4 regions of the Streptomyces ortus genome follow, and region 1 is predicted to be linked to each of the others. Evidence: riboswitches for the same ligand, from Rfam matches in the RefSeq annotation. Region 1 holds a riboswitch; each other region holds the start of a gene.
What was found. A riboswitch is a leader RNA that binds a small molecule or an ion and turns the genes downstream of it on or off. The one in region 1 is predicted to bind cobalamin.
Positions count from the first base shown of each region.

Region 2: linked by a shared signal. The riboswitch ahead of K3769_RS03815 (ABC transporter substrate-binding protein) and the one ahead of K3769_RS36740 (energy-coupling factor ABC transporter permease) in region 1 are both predicted to bind cobalamin.
Region 3: linked by a shared signal. The riboswitch ahead of metE (5-methyltetrahydropteroyltriglutamate--homocysteine S-methyltransferase) and the one ahead of K3769_RS36740 (energy-coupling factor ABC transporter permease) in region 1 are both predicted to bind cobalamin.
Region 4: linked by a shared signal. The riboswitch ahead of K3769_RS37995 (CbtB domain-containing protein) and the one ahead of K3769_RS36740 (energy-coupling factor ABC transporter permease) in region 1 are both predicted to bind cobalamin.

Region 1 is NZ_JAIFZO010000002.1:7,711,635-7,716,464, forward strand. Features, by position in the region: gene K3769_RS36725 (energy-coupling factor ABC transporter ATP-binding protein) at 1-659, opposite strand, end outside; gene cbiQ (cobalt ECF transporter T component CbiQ) at 656-1,405, opposite strand; gene K3769_RS36735 (energy-coupling factor ABC transporter substrate-binding protein) at 1,412-1,813, opposite strand; gene K3769_RS36740 (energy-coupling factor ABC transporter permease) at 1,810-2,613, opposite strand; cobalamin riboswitch at 2,644-2,825, opposite strand; gene K3769_RS36745 (cellulase family glycosylhydrolase) at 3,068-4,762, shown strand.
Region 2 is NZ_JAIFZO010000002.1:217,245-222,074, reverse strand. Features, by position in the region: gene K3769_RS03830 (VOC family protein) at 1-491, shown strand, start outside; gene K3769_RS03825 (MHYT domain-containing protein) at 687-1,568, shown strand; gene K3769_RS03820 (CoA-binding protein) at 1,640-2,047, opposite strand; cobalamin riboswitch at 2,158-2,344, shown strand; gene K3769_RS03815 (ABC transporter substrate-binding protein) at 2,412-3,440, shown strand; gene K3769_RS03810 (FecCD family ABC transporter permease) at 3,437-4,465, shown strand; gene K3769_RS03805 (ABC transporter ATP-binding protein) at 4,462-4,830, shown strand, end outside.
Region 3 is NZ_JAIFZO010000002.1:7,840,186-7,845,015, reverse strand. Features, by position in the region: gene K3769_RS37360 (maleylpyruvate isomerase N-terminal domain-containing protein) at 1-650, shown strand, start outside; gene K3769_RS37355 (SDR family NAD(P)-dependent oxidoreductase) at 731-1,510, shown strand; cobalamin riboswitch at 1,541-1,758, shown strand; gene metE (5-methyltetrahydropteroyltriglutamate--homocysteine S-methyltransferase) at 1,924-4,242, shown strand; gene K3769_RS37345 (cupin domain-containing protein) at 4,670-4,830, shown strand, end outside.
Region 4 is NZ_JAIFZO010000002.1:7,983,122-7,987,951, reverse strand. Features, by position in the region: gene K3769_RS38010 (LacI family DNA-binding transcriptional regulator) at 1-243, opposite strand, end outside; gene K3769_RS38005 (histidine phosphatase family protein) at 573-1,160, shown strand; gene K3769_RS38000 (CbtA family protein) at 1,196-1,954, opposite strand; gene K3769_RS37995 (CbtB domain-containing protein) at 1,973-2,191, opposite strand; cobalamin riboswitch at 2,228-2,357, opposite strand; gene K3769_RS37990 (enoyl-CoA hydratase/isomerase family protein) at 2,445-3,593, opposite strand; gene K3769_RS37985 (ribosome maturation factor RimM) at 3,785-4,141, opposite strand; gene K3769_RS37980 (DUF5670 family protein) at 4,351-4,512, opposite strand; gene K3769_RS37975 (flavodoxin family protein) at 4,666-4,830, shown strand, end outside.

The sequences.
Region 1 (4,830 bases):
GCGCCGGACGGGGTGAGGAGTGCCACGTCGTCGGCCCAGCGCAGGGCGAGGTCCACGTCGTGCGTCGCCATCACCACGGTGGTACCGCTCGCGCGCAGCCCCTCCAGGGTCGCGAGCAGCCGCTCCTGGCCGTCCGGGTCCAGCCCCGCGGTCGGTTCGTCGAGGATCAGCACCCGTGGCCGCATCGCCACGGCGCCCGCGATCGCGGTCCGTTTGCGCTGCCCGTAGGAGAGGAGGTGGGTGGGGCGTTCGGCCAGGGCCGTGATGTCCAGCGCGGCGAGTGCCTCGTCCACCCGGGCCCGTACCTCGGTGTCCGGCAGGCCGAGGTTCAGCGGCCCGAACGACACGTCCTGGAAGACGGACGCGGCGAACAACTGGTCGTCCGGGTCCTGTACCACCAGTTGCACGGTCGTGCGCAGCAGGGTCAGGCCCTTGCGGTCGTACCGGACCGGCCGGTCCCGCACGGTCAACTGCCCGGTGAGCGGGCGCAGTCCGCCGCTGAGCAGCCGCATCAGTGTCGTCTTGCCGCTGCCGTTGCGGCCGAGCAGGGCGAGCGCACGTCCCGCGCGCACCTCGAAGTCGAGGCCGCCGAGCACGGTCGGGCCGTCCTCGTACGCGTAGGACGCGCCCCGCAGGGCGACCAGCACGGGCTCGCTCATCGCAGCGGCCTTTCCAGTACGAAGGTGAGTGCGACCACCGCCGCGAGCAGGGCGACGCCGGCCAGGGTGAAGCGCGCGGAGATCCGGGCCTCCGGCACCAGGACGCGCAGGGTGCCGTCGTAACCGCGTCCGGCGAGTCCGGCCTGCAGCCGGGTCGCCCGGTCGAAGGCCCGGACGAACGCGGTGGCGGCGAGCCCGGCCAGCGAACGCCAGGCGGCGGCCCGCGTGGTGTGCCCGAGCCGGGCGGCCTGCGCCTCCCTGATCCGGCGTACGGAGTCGAGGAGCAGGAAGCTCATCCGGTACGTCACCAGGGCCACGTCGACGACCGGCGCGGGCACCCCGGCGTTCACCAGTCGTGGCAGCAGGTCGGACAGGGGAGTGGTGAACGCGAACAGGAGCACGCCGAGGGAGGCCGCCGAGGTACGCAGCAGGAGTTCCCCGGCGCGTACCGGACCACCCTGCGCCAGGGTCACGAACCCGTCCGGGCCGCCCACCTGGAGCAGCAGCGGCAGCGCACCGGTCACGCAGAAGCCCAGCGGTACGCGGTAGGCGCGCCAGAGCCGCCGGGCGGGTACCGCCGCCGGACCCAGCAGCACGGTGAGGGCGGTCACCAGGACCAGGGCGGCGCCCGGCCAGGGCGGCAGGGAGATCGCCAGGACGGTCAGGCCGAGACCGAGCACGGCCTTGTCCACGGGGTGGCGGCGGCGCCAGCGACTGCTGTGCGCCGCCGCGTCGATCGGCAGCACGAACGCTCAGGTCCGTTCGGCCGGACGGTTCGGCCGGGCCGCGGACTCCTCGGCACCGCCGGGTGCCCCGGCCGTCGGGTCCCGGCCGTCCTCGCGCTGTGCCAGGACGCGCAGTTCACCCTGGCGCCTGCCCCGGCGCAGGCCGAAGTAGTAGGCGAGGACGCCCGCGCCGAGGGCGGCCTGGAGGGCGAACAGCGCCGACTCGATCTCACCGGACGGCGGCTCGTACAGGGGTGAGAACCACGGCTCGTAGTCCGGCTCGATCTCGGTGATCGCGGTCTCCGCCTCCGCGTCGGCGCCCGTGAACGGCTCCTCCTTGTGGTCGCCCATGCCGAAGACCAGCGGCAGTACGGCGAGCGCGGCCACGAGGAGCAGCAGCAGGGTGTTGATCTTCGCGCCGCGGCTCATCGGGTCACCGTCCCGGTCGTGTCGGTCGTCCTGACCGTCCCGGTCGTGTCGGTCGTGTCGTCGGCATCGGTCGGGTCCCCGGTGTCGGTCGTCCCGCCGATTTCGGCGGCCCCGGACTTCCCGCCCCCGGACCGCCTGCCGGTCAGGAACACGCCGAGCCGGGTCAGTTCGCCCTTGCTCGACTGCACCAGCAGCCGCATCACGAGCACCGTGAGCAGTCCCTCGCTCACCGCGAGCGGGATCTGCGTGACGGCGAAGATCGAGCCGAACTTGCCGAGCGCGCCCAGGAATCCGCTGCTCGGGTCGGGGAACGCGAGCGCCAGCTGCACGCTGGTGACGCAGTAGGTGGACAGGTCGGCGACGAACGCGGCGCAGAACACCGCGACCATGAGCGGCACGTCGAACCGCCGGAGCAGCCGGTACACCGCGTAGCCCGCCCACGGTCCGGCGATCGCCATCGAGAAGACGTTGGCGCCCAGTGTGGTGAGCCCGCCGTGCGCGAGCAGCAGGGCCTGGAAGAGCAGGGTGATGGTGCCCAGGACCGCCATGACCGGCGGCCGGAACAGGATGGCGCCCAGACCGGTGCCGGTCGGATGCGAACAACTCCCGGTCACCGACGGCAGTTTCAGTGCGGAGAGAACGAAGGTGAAGGCCCCCGACGCGCCGATGAGGAGCGTGCTCTCGGGATGTTCTCTGACCTCACGGGTGAGCGACCGGACTCCGTGGACGACGAACGGCGCCGACGCGACGCCCCAGGCGACCGCGTGCGCCGGAGGAAGGAAACCCTCGGCTATGTGCATGGCTCAGCAGACCCTCTCCAGCACCTCGTGGATGGTTGACGTGCCTTGGCCGGTCTCCTGGCTTACGGGTAACACCGCCCGTGCTCCGCCTTCCCGGGTCCGAGGACCCAGTGGCTGCCCGTGAGGGCCGGAGCCGGACTTCCCGATCACAGTGGCGAGGGCCGCACCGGCATCACACCGATTTCCCGAGCACCAAGGCGTCGTGACAGTAGTGCGCGTACCCGGGTGGTGACAAGGCGGCCCTCGGGGGGCGTGAGAGTGGTCACGCGGCGCGCACCGGTGGTCCCGGCGGAAACGGACCCCCGGCCTGTCATCCATCACGGCACATCCGTTACAGCCGTCAGGAAGCCGAGGTTGTGCCAAGTCTTGACGTGTTCCTGGCAAGGTGACTCCATGGGAGCGCTCCCACTTTCCCGTAATCCAAGTTTCTTGGCGCTCACTTCCTGGAGTCGCAGTGAGAAGAGCAAGAAGCACGACACGAAAGAGCCACATCAGCGCGTTGCTCGCCGGGCTGGCCGCCTTTCTGGGGCTCGTCGTCCTCGGCGCGCTCGTACCGACCGCCGCACATGCCCAGATGCCCGGTGACCCGCCCGGCGCGTCCGCGGGTGCCCTCGCGACCGGCCTCCATGTCGACGACGGCCGCCTGCTCGAAGGCAACGGCAACGATTTCGTCATGCGCGGCGTCAACCACGCCCACACCTGGTACCCGGGCGAGACGCAGTCGCTGGCCGACATCAAGGCGCTCGGCGCCAACTCCGTGCGCGTCGTCCTGTCCGACGGCCACCGCTGGAGCAGGAACAGCCCCGAGGACGTGGCCGCCGTCATCGCCCAGTGCAGGGCGAACCGGCTGATCTGCGTGCTGGAGGTGCATGACACCACCGGTTACGGCGAGGACGCCGCGGCCGGCACGCTCGACCACGCGGCCGACTACTGGATCGGCCTGAAGAGCGTGCTCACCGGCCAGGAGAACTACGTCATCGTCAACATCGGCAACGAGCCCTGGGGCAACACCGACCCCGCCGGCTGGACCGCTCCCACGGTCGCCGCCGTCAAGAAGCTGCGTGCCGCCGGGTTCGAGCACACCATCATGGTGGACGCGCCCAACTGGGGCCAGGACTGGCAGGGCGTCATGCGGGCCAATGCCCAGGCCGTCCACGACGCCGACACCACCGGCAACCTGATCTTCTCGATCCACATGTACAGCGTCTTCGACACCGCGGCGGAGATCACCGACTACCTGAACGCGTTCGTCACCGCGAAACTCCCCATCCTCATCGGCGAGTTCGGCGGCCCCGCCGACCAGTACGGCGATCCGGACGAGGACACCATGATGGCCGCGGCCCAGCAGCTCAAGCTCGGCTACCTCGCCTGGTCCTGGAGCGGTAACACCGACCCGATCCTGGACCTCACGATCGGTTTCGACCCGACACGGCTGAGCTCCTGGGGTCAGCGCGTCTTCAACGGCGCCGACGGCATCGCCCAGACCTCGAAGGAGGCCACGATCTACGGTGGCGGCACCCCGGGTGACACCCAGGCCCCGACCGCGCCGGGCACCCCGGGTGCCGCCGCCGTGGCGGCCACCTCGGTGACCCTCACCTGGACCGCCGCCACCGACAACGTGGGCGTCACCGCCTACGACGTGGTGCGGGTCGGCGGAAGCGGTGAGACCACGGTCGCCGCGGCCACCACCAACACCGCCACCGTGACAGGGCTCACCGCAGGCACGGCGTACACCTTCGCCGTCTACGCACGTGACGCGGCCGGGAACCGCTCGGCCCGCTCGGCCACGGTGAGTGTCACCACCGCCGACGGCGGCGGCACGCCCGGGGCGAGCTGCTCCGTCGGCTACCGCGTCAGCAACGAATGGCCGGGCGGTTTCCAGGGCGAGATCACCATCCGCAACACGGGCACCGCGGCGATCAGTGGCTGGAAGCTGGTCTTCGCCTTCGCGGGCGGGCAGAAGGTCTCCAGCATGTGGGGCGGTACGCCGACCCAGAGCGGTGCGACGGTGAGCGTCGCCAACGCCTCGTACACCTCCACCATTCCCGCGAGCGGGTCGGTCACCGTCGGCTTCACCGCCGACAAGGGCGCCACGAACGCCGCCCCGACCGCGTTCACCCTCAACGGCACCACGTGCGCGACCACCTGACAGAGGGTCAATAGGGCACAGGGAGGCCACTGGCCGGCGGGGTCACCGCGCCCCGTCGGCCGGGCGAG
Region 2 (4,830 bases), 7.5 Mb from region 1:
CGGCGGCGGTCGGCCCCATCGGCTTCCCGCCCGGCCGGGCGGCCCTGCTGGCGGACCGCGACGGAGCGGTCTTCGGCATCTGGGAGGGCCAGCTCGTCGCCGGCTGGGAGACCTGGCGCCGGGCCGCCCCCGCCTTCCTGCGCCTGCACACGCGCAACGCCTTCGACGCCGCGATGTTCTACGGCGAGGTGCTGGAGTGGGCGACCTCGCGGCCCGGCTGCTGCGAGGTGCACTACGACGGTGACGAGGTCGTCCTGCGCAGCGACGGCGACGTGGTGGCCCGTATCCACTCCGGCGCGGTGGAGGCCGCCCCCGATCCCACGATCCGGCCCCACTGGCAGGTCCACTTCGCGGTCACGGACGTCGAGGCCTGTGTCGACGCGGCGCTGAAGCACGGCGGTACGGTCCGGGACGGCGCGACCACCACGGAGGCGGTGCTGAGGGATCCCGACGGGGCCCAGTTCACGGTGACGTCGAAACCGCAGGCCTGAGGAGGCGGGCGGAGCGGCCGGTAACGGGCCGCACCACCGGAATAACCGCCTCCGGCTCGAAGAAGCCTATGTGTGACCGGAATTGACCGACATGGAATTCCGTTGGCTGCGATTGCACGAAACCCCTTGCTGACGGTCCGTCATGGCGCGTACATGTGTCCCCGCAACAGTCGTATTCCGGGGGGATGTTGGCATATGCAGGGCACGGTCGACGGATTCAGCTATGGAATGATCACGCCGCTCACGGCCTATGTCATGGCCTGTCTGGGGGCCGCCCTGGGCCTGCGCTGCATCACCCGGTCCCTGCGCGACGACCGGTCCTGGAGACCGGGCTGGCTCGCGCTCGGGGCGGCGTCGATCGGCTGCGGCATCTGGACGATGCACTTCATCGCCATGATCGGATTCCAGGTCGAGGAGAGCCGCATCCACTACGACACCGGCCTGACGATCCTCAGCCTCGCGGTGGCGATCGCGGTGGTCGGTCTCGGCGTCCTCGCCGTCGGCTGTCGCGGCGCGAACACGGCGACCCTGCTCGTCGCGGGCACGTTCACCGGCCTCGGGGTCGCGGCCATGCACTACATAGGCATGGCCGCCATCCGGCTCAACGGCGACCTGCGCTACGAGGTCCGTACCGTCGCGCTCTCCGTCCTGATCGCCGTCGTCGCCGCGACCGCCGCGCTGTGGGCGGCGGTCGCCATCCGCGGCTTTCTGACCAGCCTGGCGGCCGGCCTGGTCATGGGCGTCGCCGTGACCGGGATGCACTACACGGGCATGGCGGCCGTCAGTGTGCATCTGCACGTCGCGGTAGGCACACCGGACTCGGGAGACCCGGCCCACTCGCTGCTGCTGCCGATGCTCATCGGCCCGGTCCTCTTCCTGGCGCTCGCGGGGGTGGTGGTGATGTTCGACCCGATGCTGGTCCTCGGGGACGGCGACTGGAACCGGGCCGCGTCCCGCCGCCGCACACCCGCCCCGAACACGCAGCCGCCCACCTGGTCCGGCTCGGCGTTCGACGCACGGCCGGGGACGGACCGGCGCGGGTACGGGCCCGGGACCCCGGGGCGCCGCGACAGCTGAACGCGACCGCCGTTCCGGCCCGACTTTCCCGACCCCGCCGGCCCGCGGCCGGAGCCGTCCGCCCCGCCGGTTCAGCCCAGGCGGGGGATCTCGATCGCCGGGCAGCGGTCCATGACCATGTCGAGGCCGGCCGCGCGGGTGCGGTCGTACGCGGCCTCGTCCAGCACGCCGAGCTGGAACCAGACGGCCTTGGCGCCGATGGCCACGGCCTCGTCGGCGACCGGGCCCGCCAGGTCGCTGTTGACGAACACGTCGACCACGTCCACCTCGAAGGGGATGTCCGCCAGGGAGGCGTACCCCTTCTCCCCGTGGACCGTCTCGGCCTTCGGGTGGACGGGGACCACGCGCTTGCCGAAGCGCTGGAGCACCTCCGCCACGCCGTACGCGGCACGCCGTTCGTTCGACGACAGGCCCACGACGGCCCAGGTGTCGCCGCTCTCGGTGAGGATCTTGCGGATCGTTGCCGGGTCGCCGTACACGATGGACCTCCTGCGGATACGAGTGTGCTTCTCGCGCCGGACAACAGCGGGCGGGGCACGCTGATTCCCGCCGCCCGGCTCCCCGCGCCGCAAAGGCGCGGAAACCGTCGTGATAGCTTGCGCAGGCCAGTCGAACCCATGTACGTGGGTCAGGGAATCCGGTGGGAATCCGGAGCTGACGCGCAGCGGTGAGGGTGACGGGCGGGGCATCGGCCACTGGATCGGATCGACGGTCCGGGAAGGCGCCTCGTCCGGGTGAACCCGAGTCCGAAGACCTGCTGGCGGCCTCCGCGGTCCCGAGACGGCGGGGGAGCACCGTACGACCGGGCTCCGCGTTCGAGCCCTCGACGTCTGAGGAACTTCCGTGCCCATCGCACGCCCCGCCCGCCCTGTCGCCCTGCTCGTTTCCGGGATCGTCCTGCTGACCGGCTGCGGCGGCGCCGACTCGCCGGCCGGCGGCGGGACCTCCGCGGCGGCCGTCACCCTGGACAACTGCGGCCACACCGTCCGCGTGGAGTCCCCGCCGCGCAAGGCCGTCTCCCTGAACCAGGGCACCACCGAGATCCTGTTCTCGCTGGGCCTCGCCGACCGGATGGCCGGCACCGCCACCTGGACCGATCCGGTGATGAAGGGCCTGGAGAAGGCGGACGCGAAGGTCAAGCGGATCGCCGACAACAACCCGTCCTTCGAACGGGTGCTGGACGCCGATCCCGACTTCGTCGCCGCCTCGTTCGTGTCCACGCTCGGCAAGGGAGGCGTCGCCACCCGCGAGCAGTTCGAGAAGCTCGGCGTACCCGCGTACGTCTCGCCCTCCGACTGCGCGGGCAAGGACAACACCGGAGACGGCGACGGCGCCCGCGAGAAGGCCCTCGGCATCGACGCGATCTACGGCGAGATACGTGACCTGGCCGAGGTGTTCGGCGTCGAGGAGCGGGGCGAGAAGCTGGTCGCCGAGCTCCGGCAGCGCATGAAGAGGGCCACCGCCGGCATCGACGCCTCGGACGTCTCCCTCCTGTACTGGTTCGCCAACTCCGAGTCGCCCTACATGGCGGGCTGCTGCGGCGCCCCCGGCATCATCACGCGGGCGTTCGGCGCGCAGAACGTCTTCGACGACACCCATGAGGAATGGCCCCAGATCAACTGGGAGACGGTCGCCGACCGCGACCCCGACGTCCTCGTCATCGGCGACCTGACCCGCAAGTCGCAGACCGCCGAGTCCGCGAGGAAGAAGATCGAGTTCCTGGAGTCCGACCCCGTCACCAAAAACATGACGGCCGTGAAGAAGAAGCGGTACGTGCTGCTCAGCGGGCAGGCCATGAACCCGACCATCCGTACCGTCGAGGGCGTCGAACAAGTAGCCGCCGCCCTGCGGGAGTTCGGGCTCACGGGGTGACCCGCCGGGGCATACGGCCGCGCGTGGGCCCGCTCTGCGCGGCAGGCGCGGCCCTGCTCGTCGCCTCGGTCGCTCTCGCCATCACCATCGGCCCCGCGGACATCGGCGTCACCGACGTCTGGTCCGTGGTCGCCTCCCACCTCGGCTGGGGGAGTACGGGGCTGAGCCCCATCCGGGAGGGGATCGTCTGGCAGCTGCGGCTGCCGCGCACCCTGCTGGCCGCCGTCTGCGGAGCCGGGCTCGCCGTGTGCGGCGCGGTGATGCAGTCCCTGCTGCGCAATCCGCTCGCGGACCCCTTCGTCCTCGGGGTGTCCTCGGGCGCCTCGACCGGCGCGGTCGTCGTGGTCGTCCTCGGCGCCGGCGGCGGCCTGGTGTCGGTCTCGGCGGGCGCCTTCCTCGGAGCACTGCTGTCGTTCGGACTCGTCCTGCTGCTCAGCCACACCCTCGGCGGGACGACGGACCGCGTGGTGCTGAGCGGCGTCGCCGCGATGCAGCTCTTCTCCGCGCTGACCTCCTTCGTCGTGCTGACCGCCGCCGACGCCGAGACCACCCGCGGTGTGCTGTTCTGGCTGCTCGGCTCGCTCGGCGGGGTCGGCTGGACGGACGTCTGGGTCTGCCTCGCGGTCCTGGCGGTCGCGCTCGTGGTGTGCCTGGCGTACGCGCGCACGCTGGACGCGTTCGCCTTCGGCCAGGACTCCGCCGCGACCCTCGGGGTGTCGGTGGCCCGCACCCGGCTGGTGCTGCTGTGCGTGACGGCGCTCCTGACGGCCGCGCTCGTCAGCTCGGCGGGCGCGATCGGCTTCGTCGGACTCGTCCTGCCGCACGCCGCCCGTGCGCTGGTGGGCTCCGGCCACGCCCGGCTGCTGCCGGTCGCCGCCCTCGCCGGGGCGGTGTTCCTGGTGTGGGTGGACACCCTGGCCCGTACCGTCCTCGACCCCCAGGAAGTGCCCGTCGGCGTGGTCACCTCACTCATCGGCGTACCGGTCTTCGTGCTGGTGCTGTACCGGACGCGGAGGACACGATGACGACCGAGCGCGTCGAGACGGCCGCCACGGCCGAGGTCGGACTCCGGGCCGGTCGGGTCACCCGCACCGTCGACGGACGCGTCATCCTGGACGGCGTCAGCATCAGCCCCGCCCCCGGCACCACCGTCGGCCTCCTCGGGCCCAACGGTTCCGGCAAGTCCACCCTCCTGCGCCTGCTCTCCGGCGTCCTCACCCCGGCCTCGGGCGTGGTCACCCTCGACGGCAGCCCGCTCGGCGAACTGGGCCGCCGCGACATCGCCCGCCGTATCGCCGTGGTCGAACAACAGGCCGACACCCAGGTCGAGCTGAACGTCCTGGACGTCGTACGCCTCGGCCGCACCCCGCACCGCCGCGCCTGGACACCC
Region 3 (4,830 bases), 130 kb from region 1:
AGCTCTTCTCGCTCGCCTGGAACGCATTGCGCACGGCGGTCGCCGAAGTCCCGGACGAGGACTTCGAGCAGCCGTCGGGCTGTACGGGGTGGCTCGTGCGGGATCTGGTGTGCCACCTGGTCATCGACGCCCAGGACATCCTGATCACCCTAGCCACCCCCGCCGACACCGAGCCGACCGTGGACGCGGTCACGTACTGGCAGCTCGACGGGGCCCCGGCCGGCGAGGATCCGCTGGACGCGCTGATCCCCCGGCTGGCCGCCGCGTACGGGGAGCCGGGGCTGCTGAAGTTCCACTTCGACGACGTCGGTTCCGCCGCGGGCCGCGCAGCCGGACTCGCCGATCCCGCGGCCCGTGTCGGCACCCGTGACGAGGTGCTGACCGTCGGCGCGTACCTGTCCGTGTACGTGCTCGAAGCGACCCTGCACCACCTCGACCTGATCGCCCGGCTGACCTCGACCGGCGGGCCGCCCGCCGAGACCCTGGCGGCGGCTCGCGCGGCGCTGGAGAGGATCGCCGGGACGCCGTTCCCGGCCTCGTTCTCCGACCGGGCCGCGCTGCTGATCGGCACCGGCCGGCGGACGCCGACCGACGCGGAGAGGACCGCCCTGGGCACCTTCGCCGAACGGCTCCCGCTCGTACTGGGCTGAGATCCTGTGTCATCTCCCCGGCCGGGTGGATCCGCGGCCCCGCCGGTCCGCCCCTGGTGGGGCCCTTCTAGGGTGCCGTCATGGACTCGCAGCACTACCTCGCAGAACTGTTCTCCCTGGACGGCCGGGTCGCCCTGGTGACCGGTGGCAGCTCCGGCATCGGGCGGGGGGTGGCCGAGGCGCTGGCCCGCGCCGGGGCGAGCGTCGTCGTCGTGGCGCGCGGGCAAGCGGAACTGACCGCCACGGTCGAGGAGTTGGAGGCGCTCGGCTGCAGGGCCGCCTGGGTGGGCGCGGATCTCGGTACGCGTGAAGGCGTGCGCGAGGCCGCCGAGCGGGCCGTCGAGGCCTTCGGTGAGCCCGACATCCTCGTCAACTGCGCCGGGGTCAACCTCCGGCCGCCGATGAGCGAGCTCAGCGACGAGGTCTGGGACACCACCATGGCCCTGAACCTGGACGCGCCCTTCCTGCTGGGCCGGCGTTTCGGCCCGGCCATGGCGGAGCGGGGCTTCGGCCGGATCATCCACGTCACCTCGCAACAGGCTCACCGCGCCTTCGTCCAGAGCGGTGCCTACGGCGTCTCCAAGGGGGCGCTGGAGTCGCTGGCCCGCTCGCAGGCGGAGGCCTGGTCGCCGTACGGGGTCACCGTCAACACCCTGGTGCCGGGCTTCGTGATGACCCCGCTGAACCGGCGTCTGTCGTCCGACCCGGAGAAGGTGGCGGCCCTGGCGGCGCGCACGATGGTCGGTCGCAACGGCCTCGCGGAGGACTTCGCGGGCGCGGCGGTCTTCCTGGCGAGCGCCGCCTCCGCGTACGTCACCGGGCAGTCGGTCTTCGTCGACGGCGGCTTCTCCGTGCACTGAAATGTTTTCCACGACCGGTCCGTGACCCGTAGGGTGGCCGGTGCAGCTGGTTCGCCCCGTCCGCCAGGCGGGTGCGTCGCAAGAGGGAACCCGGTGGGAATCCGGGACTGCCCCGCAGCGGTGAGTGGGAACGACCGCCGTCACACGCACTGGGCCCGGCCGGGTCTGGGAAGCGACGGCCAGTAGGTGTCCTCCGCAGGGAGGATGTGCCCGCGAGTCCGAAGACCTGCCAACTGCCCGTGCGCGAACCATTCGCGCGCGGAGATCCCGGTGACCTCGTGGGCGGGTCGGCGTACTTGTTCCGGCGGACGGCCGCGCGCTGCGCGCGGCTCGGATTCCGTCCGGTTCGTCACCCCTTCGCGTTCACGTCCCGTCCCGGGATCCCAGGGAGATATCTCGCGAAGGAGATTTCCGTGACAGCGCAGTCCGCAGCCGCGGCGGCCCGGGCCACCGTGTACGGCTACCCCCGCCAGGGACAGCACCGGGAACTGAAAAAGGCCGTCGAGGGCTACTGGAAGGGCCGGGTCGACGCCGACACCCTCCGGATGACCGCCGCCGGCCTGCGCCGGACGAACTGGCGGCAGCTGGCCGAGGCCGGCGTGCACGAGGTTCCCACCGGTGACTTCTCGTACTACGACCACGTCCTGGACACCAGCGTCATGGTCGGCGCGATCCCCGAACGCCACCGCGCCGCCGTCGAGGCCGACGCGCTCGACGGCTACTTCGCCATGGCGCGCGGCACCCAGGACGTGGCGCCGCTGGAGATGACCAAGTGGTTCGACACGAACTACCACTATCTGGTGCCCGAGTTGGGCCCGGACACCGTCTTCACGGCCGACTCCGCCAAGCAGGTCTCGGAGCTGACGGAAGCCCTCGCGCTCGGGCTCACCGCACGTCCGGTCCTCGTCGGACCCGTCACCTACCTCCTGCTCGCCAAGCCCGCGCCTGGCGTGGCCGCCGGCTTCGACCCGCTGACGCTCATCGACCGGCTGCTGCCCGTGTACGCCGAGATCGTCGCCGACCTTCGCGCCGCGGGGGCCGAGTGGGTGCAGCTCGACGAACCGGCTCTGGTTCAGGACCGCACGCCCGCCGAACTGAACACCGCCACCCGCGCCTACCGGGATCTCGGCGCCCTGACCGACCGGCCGAAGCTGCTGGTCGCCTCGTACTTCGACCGGCTCGGCGACGCCCTGCCGGTCCTCGCCAAGGCCCCGGTGGAGGGCCTGGCGCTGGACTTCACCGGGGCCGCCGCCGCCGACCTGGACGCGCTGGCCGCCGTGGGCGGGCTGCCCGGCAAACGGCTGATCGCCGGAGTGGTCGACGGCCGCAACATCTGGGTCAACGACCTGGAGACCTCCCTCGCCACGCTCGGCACCCTGCTCGGACTGGCCGGCCGGGTCGACGTGGCAGCCTCCTGCTCCCTCCTCCACGTCCCCCTCGACACCGCCGCCGAGCGCGACATCGAGCCGCAGATCCGCCGCTGGCTCGCCTTCGCCCGGCAGAAGACCACCGAGATCGTCACGCTGGCCAAGGGGCTCGCGGGCGGCACCGGCGCGATCGCCGCCGAACTCGCCGCCAACCGGGCCGACCTGGCCTCCCGCGCCGGGTCCGCGATCACCCGCGATCCCGCCGTACGAGCCCGGGCCGCCGCCGTCACGGACGCCGACGCCCGCCGCTGCCAGCCGTACGCCGAGCGGGCCGCCGCCCAGCGCGCCCACCTCGGTCTGCCGCTGCTGCCGACCACCACCATCGGCTCGTTCCCCCAGACCACGGAGCTGCGCACGGCGCGGGCGGACCTGCGGGCCGGGCGAATCGACGGCGCCGGGTACGAGGAGCGCATCAGGGCCGAGATCGGCGAGGTCATCTCGTTCCAGGAGAAGACCGGCCTCGATGTGCTCGTGCACGGCGAACCCGAACGCAACGACATGGTCCAGTACTTCGCCGAGCGGCTCACCGGATACCTCGCCACCCGGCACGGCTGGGTCCAGTCCTACGGCACGCGGTACGTTCGCCCGCCGATCCTGGCCGGGGACATCTCCCGCCCTGAACCCATGACGGTGCGCTGGACGACGTACGCGCAGTCGCTCACCGCCAAGCCGGTCAAGGGCATGCTGACCGGGCCCGTCACCATGCTCGCCTGGTCCTTCGTCCGCGACGACCAGCCCCTCGGTGACACCGCCCGGCAGGTCGCCCTCGCCCTGCGCGACGAGGTGAACGACCTGGAGGCGGAAGGGACTTCGGTCATCCAGGTGGACGAGCCCGCCCTGCGCGAGACACTGCCGCTGCGCGCCGCCGACCGTCCGGCGTACCTGGCGTGGGCCACCGAGGCGTTCCGCCTCAGCACCGGTGGCGTGCGTCCGGACACCCAGATCCACACGCACATGTGCTATGCCGAGTTCGGTGACATCGTGCGGGCCATCGACGACCTGGACGCCGATGTCATCAGCCTGGAGGCGGCTCGCTCACACATGCAGGTCGCCCGTGAGCTGGCCGCGCACGGCTATCCGCGCGAGGCCGGGCCCGGGGTGTACGACATCCACTCCCCCCGGGTGCCGGGCGCCGACGAAGCGGCGGCGCTGCTGCGCGCGGGACTTGAGGCCATTCCCGCCGAGCGCCTGTGGGTCAACCCCGACTGCGGTCTGAAGACCCGGGCCTGGCCCGAGACCCGCGCGTCCCTGGAGAACCTGGTCGCCGCGGCCCGCACGATCCGTACGGAGCTGTCCGCGTCCTGATCCACGCGGCGGGCCGGGAGTGCGGACACGGAACCCGCCTCCCGGCCCCTGCTTTGCGCTTCCCCCGGTCACTGCTCCCGCTGCCGCACCGGGAGGTGCGGCGGCTGAGCGCGGTGCGCATCCCGGGCGGGACGGGGGTCGGCGCGCTGTCCTCGCACTTCCTGATGCAACTGGCGCGGCGCATGCGGGAACTCACCCCCGCCGACGCCACCAGACTGTCCACCCCGACTCTCGCTGCAGTGCGCGGAGACCAACGACCTGTGCGCCGACGCGTGACAACAGGCCCGGCCGTACAGTGCGGCCTGACTTCGCCAACTGGGCTCCATACACGGCCAGTTGATGGATTGCCATACCAACAGGGCCAGCGTGGCTCTATGTTCACTGCGGCACCTTGCCGCACGGATTCCTGAACCTGGAGGCACTGCCCATGCGTACCTCGTTCCGCACCGCGGTGGTCGGCGCGGTCGCCGCCGTCACCGTCCTGGCCGGGGGAACGGCCCACGCCACCCCGCCAGGCCCCGGAGTCACCGGCACCCTGATCGCCCAGAAGACGGTCGGCGGCACCGACTACGTCGTCCGGGAGATCAC
Region 4 (4,830 bases), 270 kb from region 1:
CTCGGCGCCGACCGTGTCGGGGTCGGAGTAGTCCGGGAAACACAGGCCGAGGACCCCGGTGGAACGGCTGGCGAGGCCACGGGCGTTGCCGCTCGGCACGTATCCCAGCTCGGTCGCCGCCGCCAGGACGCGTTCGCGGGTGGCGGCGCGTACGGAGTCGGGGCTGCGGTACACCCTGGACACCGTGGCGATGGACACTCCGGCGCGTTCGGCCACGTCGTACACCGTGGGAATCGCGTTCACGATGCGGCGCCGTTCATGGGTCGGGCCCCCGTCTCTGGTGATGCATGTATGTCGATGAAAGCGCATTCACCCTAGAGGCGGGCAGGTCGGTGAGGCAACCGGGGCCCGGCGCCGGACATGTGCGTGCCCGCACCGGCCCCGCCGAGCCGTGCGAACTCCGCCGCCACATCGCGGGCGCTGCCCGATGCCGGGTCCGGGTCCGGGTCCGGGATCCGAGGTGAGCTCCATACGTATGCGGATGCGGATGCGGATGCGGATGCGGATGCGGATGCGGCGGTAGCATCCGTCCGCATGGACATGGTCAGCAAGGTGACGCGGGAAGTCGGCCCATGACCCACCGCGTCACTTTCGTCTCACCCGCGACGAGTTCGTCGCTGCGTGCGGCGCGCTTCGACGACGGGGCCTCGATCGACGCCGGCGCGGCTGCCCGCGCCCGTGCCGTGGGCGCGTCGCTCCCACCGGTCACGCGCGCCGTGGTCTCTCCCTCGGTGCGCTGCCGGGAGACGGCCGCCGCCCTCGGCCTGGACGCGGTGGACACGGCGGAGTGGGCGGGACTGGACGTGGGGCGCTGGCGCGGCCGTACGCTCGCCGAGGTCGGTGCGGCCGAACCGGAAGCCGTGGCCCGCTGGCTCGCCGATCCGGCCTCCGCGCCGCACGGCGGTGAGTCCGTGGCGGACTTCCGCGACCGGGTGGCGCGCCTGCTGGAGTCCTCCTCCGCCACGGACGGCCGTACGCTCGCCGTCGTCGAACCAGAAGTCGTACGAGCCGTGGTGGCCCATGTGCTGGCAGCGCCGGCCGCGGCCTTCTGGCGGATCGACGTGCCGCCGCTGTCCGCCACCACGATCAGTGGACGCGGCGGCCGGTGGAACCTGCGGGTCGGGCAGCCACTGGACGCCGGCCCGGCCACGGACCTCTGACTGCGGCCGGTCAACAGCGGTCGGCGCGCGACCGGTCAGTGCGGGGCCGGTGTCGCCGTATCCCCCGCGACCGTGGCGCGTTTCGGGTGGAGCAGCCGTTCGGCCAGTGCACCGAAGACGAGCCCGAAGGCCGACCACAGCGTGATCTGCAGGGCGAGGGCGGAGAGCCTGAACCGCCACAGCAGGGCGGCCGGGAAGTCACGGGGCACCTCGTTGACCGCGGGCAGGAACGCGTACGCCAGTCCGATCAGGACGACGAAGCCGAGAACGGCGACGACGGTGGCGTACCAGGTGCCCAGTTTCGGTGCGAGCCGCTTGCCGACGATCACCGCGGCGACGGCGAGGAGTACGCCCAGCACCATCATGAGGAGATAGAGGGTGGTCCGCTTGCCGATGGTGTCGGGGTCACCGACCGCGGGCGGGTTGGCCGGGTACTTCAGGAACGGCACGACGTAGACGGCGACCAGCGCGGCCCCCGAGAGCAACAGCGCCGTGGCGCGGGGGCCGAAAGGGCCGACGCGGCCGAGGGCGAAGCAGTAGGCGAGGGCGGTGATGCCACCGAAGGCCACCCCGTAGACCAGTACGCCGGTGGCGAGGCCGGCGGTGGACTGCAGGCTGCGCGAGACGAGTTCGGCCTCGTGCTCGTGCGCGGCGGCGTGGGACTCCTCGAAGCCGATGGCGCTGTCGACGTTCGGTTCACCGAGGAAGTAGGCGACGACCAGGGCGAGCACGCCGGCGGCCAGGCCGGCGAGCATGCCCCGCACGAGAAGGTTTCTCACCGTTGCGGAGTTCATGGGTGCGCGGGCCCCTCGTCAGTGGCAGGGGAAGCCGAGCAGGTGACGTGCGTCGTGGACCCATTCGTGGACGTCCCCGCCGGAGACGACGGAGGTGGCGCCCTGTTCGGCGCCGACGAAGTACAGCAGGAGCAGCATCAGGACGCCGATGAAGACCGCCCAGGGAGCGATGTCCCTCAGCGGCAGCTTGGCGGGCACGACAGGGGTGGTGCTCGGCGGGGCGACATGCTGCGCCATCGCGGGGCCTCCTCCGGGAACTCGCGTCCCATCTCGGTGGTGCACAGGACGACGGCCCCGGGTCTGACTCACGGGGTGCTCCCCTGGGGGAGTCACGCCGTTCACAGTGGCGCGACCGTGCCGGATTTCCACCGGCTTCCGTGCTGCCGTCGTCGGTATCCGAGAGACGCTACCGCTCGACGGGTGCATGCCCAAGAGCGGCGGCCGACAAGAACCCGCTCACACCGAACACTTACCTCTCAGAGCCCCAACCTCATCTCAGGCCCCACCTCAGGCCCCGACTCGGGCCCAGCTCCGGATCTGTCTCGGGTCCTGCCTCGGGTCCTGCCTCGGGTCCTGTCTCCGGGCCCGTCTCCAGTTCCAGCTCCGGGCCGCGTTCGCCGAGCGGCTCGAAGAAGCGTTCCACGTCGCCGTCGGTGACTTCGGCGAGGGTGGCCGGCGACCAGCGGGGGGTGCGGTCCTTGTCGATGACCTGGGCTCGGATGCCCTCGACCAGGTCGGGCGTGGTCAGGGCGGCGCAGGAGACGCGGTACTCCTGCCGCAGCACGCGCTCCAGCGAACCGAGGCGCCGGGCGCGGCGTACGGCGGTCAGGGTGACCTTCAGCGCGGTGGGCGACTTGGCGAGCAGAAGCTCCGCGGTCTCCTTCGCCACCGGATCACCGTGGTCGAGCAGCCGCCGGACGATCTCCTCGACCGTGCCGGCGGCGAAGCAGGAGTCGGTCCACTCCCGCTGCCCGGCCAGCTCCCCCTCCGGTGCGGGCCGCGCGTGCCGGTCGAGCGCTCCCCGGACTGGCAGCTCGGCGAGGTCGTCGAGGAGACCGGGAAGCGACGCCGACGGTACGTGGTGGTCGGCGAGCCCGCACATCAGGGCGTCCCCGGCCCCGATCGCCTCACCCGTCAGCGCCAGGCGGGTGCCCAGTTCGCCCGGAGCGCGGGAGAGCAGGTAGGTGCCGCCGACGTCGGGCACGAAGCCGATGCCGGTCTCGGGCATGGCGATCCTCGACCGTTCGGTGACGACCCGGACGCCGCCGTGCGCGGAGATGCCGACGCCCCCGCCCATGACGATGCCGTCCATGACGGCGACGTAGGGCTTGGACCAGCGGGCGATACGGGCGTTGAGGCGGTACTCGTCGCGCCAGAACGCGGCGGAGGCGGTGCCGTCCCCGTCCCGGGCGTCGTCGTGGATGGCGCGGATGTCGCCGCCCGCGCACAGGCCGCGCTCCCCCGCTCCGGTGACGACGACCGTCTCCACGGCGCTGTCGTGCTCCCACGCGGTCAGCGCCTCGTCGACGCGCCGCACCATGGCGTGGGTGAGGGCGTTGATGGCCCTCGGGCGGTTGAGGGTGAGGTGGGCGGCCCGGCCGGCCGTGTGCAGCAGGACCGAGTCTTCGCTGCCGGTCATCCGCATACCTGCGTCAGGCCGCGGGCCTCGATGTCACGCATGAGTTCGTCGGTTCCTTCCGGGATACGAGGGGCGCATAGGTCGCAAGCGATCTTCTCAAGTCCGCGTGCGCCCGGGCGGCCCGGGGCAGCGCGACGGCCCCGGGACTCCTGGAGGAGTCCCGGGGCCGTGACGTGCGTGACGGGTGCGGCTCAGACGTGCGGGCCGCCCGTGCCGTAGTACGTGCCGAGTTCGTCGCGGTAGCCCTGGTCGCCCAGGTGCTTGTCGCGGTCGAACTCCGGCGCGTCCTTGATCTGCTGCTTGGTGCGGTCGACCACGATCTTCTGCTCGTCCTGGTCGATGCTGACGACCGTGCTGGCGGGCAGCAGGACCTCCTTGCCGAAGATCCACACACCGGTGTCCACCACCAGGTAGGCGTCACCGACCTCGTCGGAGTGCTTGTCGACCTTGCCGATATTGCCGTCCGTGGCCTCGACCTTGTAACCCGTAAGGTCCACACCCGCCAGACGACCCGCGGTCGACTTGTAACCCCATACATTTTCAGTCACGCGAAAACAACTCCTCCGGTAAACAGAGGACAGCGGGGATCCCCACCGGCCCTCTCTTTTTCCGTACGTCGTGCACGGTGATTTCCGTAATCGCCGTCCTTGCGGCGGGTGCCCATGGTCCGGGCCTTCACGCACCTTAATTCCGGCCGAGTTCGTCTCCGCCTCGCCGGAGCGGACAGGCACTGCCTGAACTGGGCCGACGCAGTCGGCTACCAGCGGTACCAGCGGCCACTCCCGCGCTTCGGGCGGGCGACGAAGCCGATCAGCCACAGGACCAGAACGACGATCGCGATCCACCACAGGATTTTCAGCGCGAAACCCGCGGCGAAGAGGATCAGGGCCAGCAGAAGAACAAGTAGCAGGGGAACCATTTTTTCAACCTCCGGAGCACCGAGTGCCCGGATGATCTCCATTCACGCACACCGATTCACGGGACGCGCACATTCCACCTCCGGCACACCGCCGGGCATCCGCCTCTCCGGTGAACTTGGGTACGCGATCGCGGCGAGGGGTACTCCTGCGCCATGACCACCACAGGAACGACCCCTCTGCGCGCTGTCGCACTCGTCTGCACCCTGTCGCCGTCGCCCGCCGCCTCCAGTTCACAGCTGCTGGCCGAGCAGACCATGACGGCACTGGGCGAGCACGGTGTCACCGGCAAGGTGATCCGGATCGCCGATCACGACGTC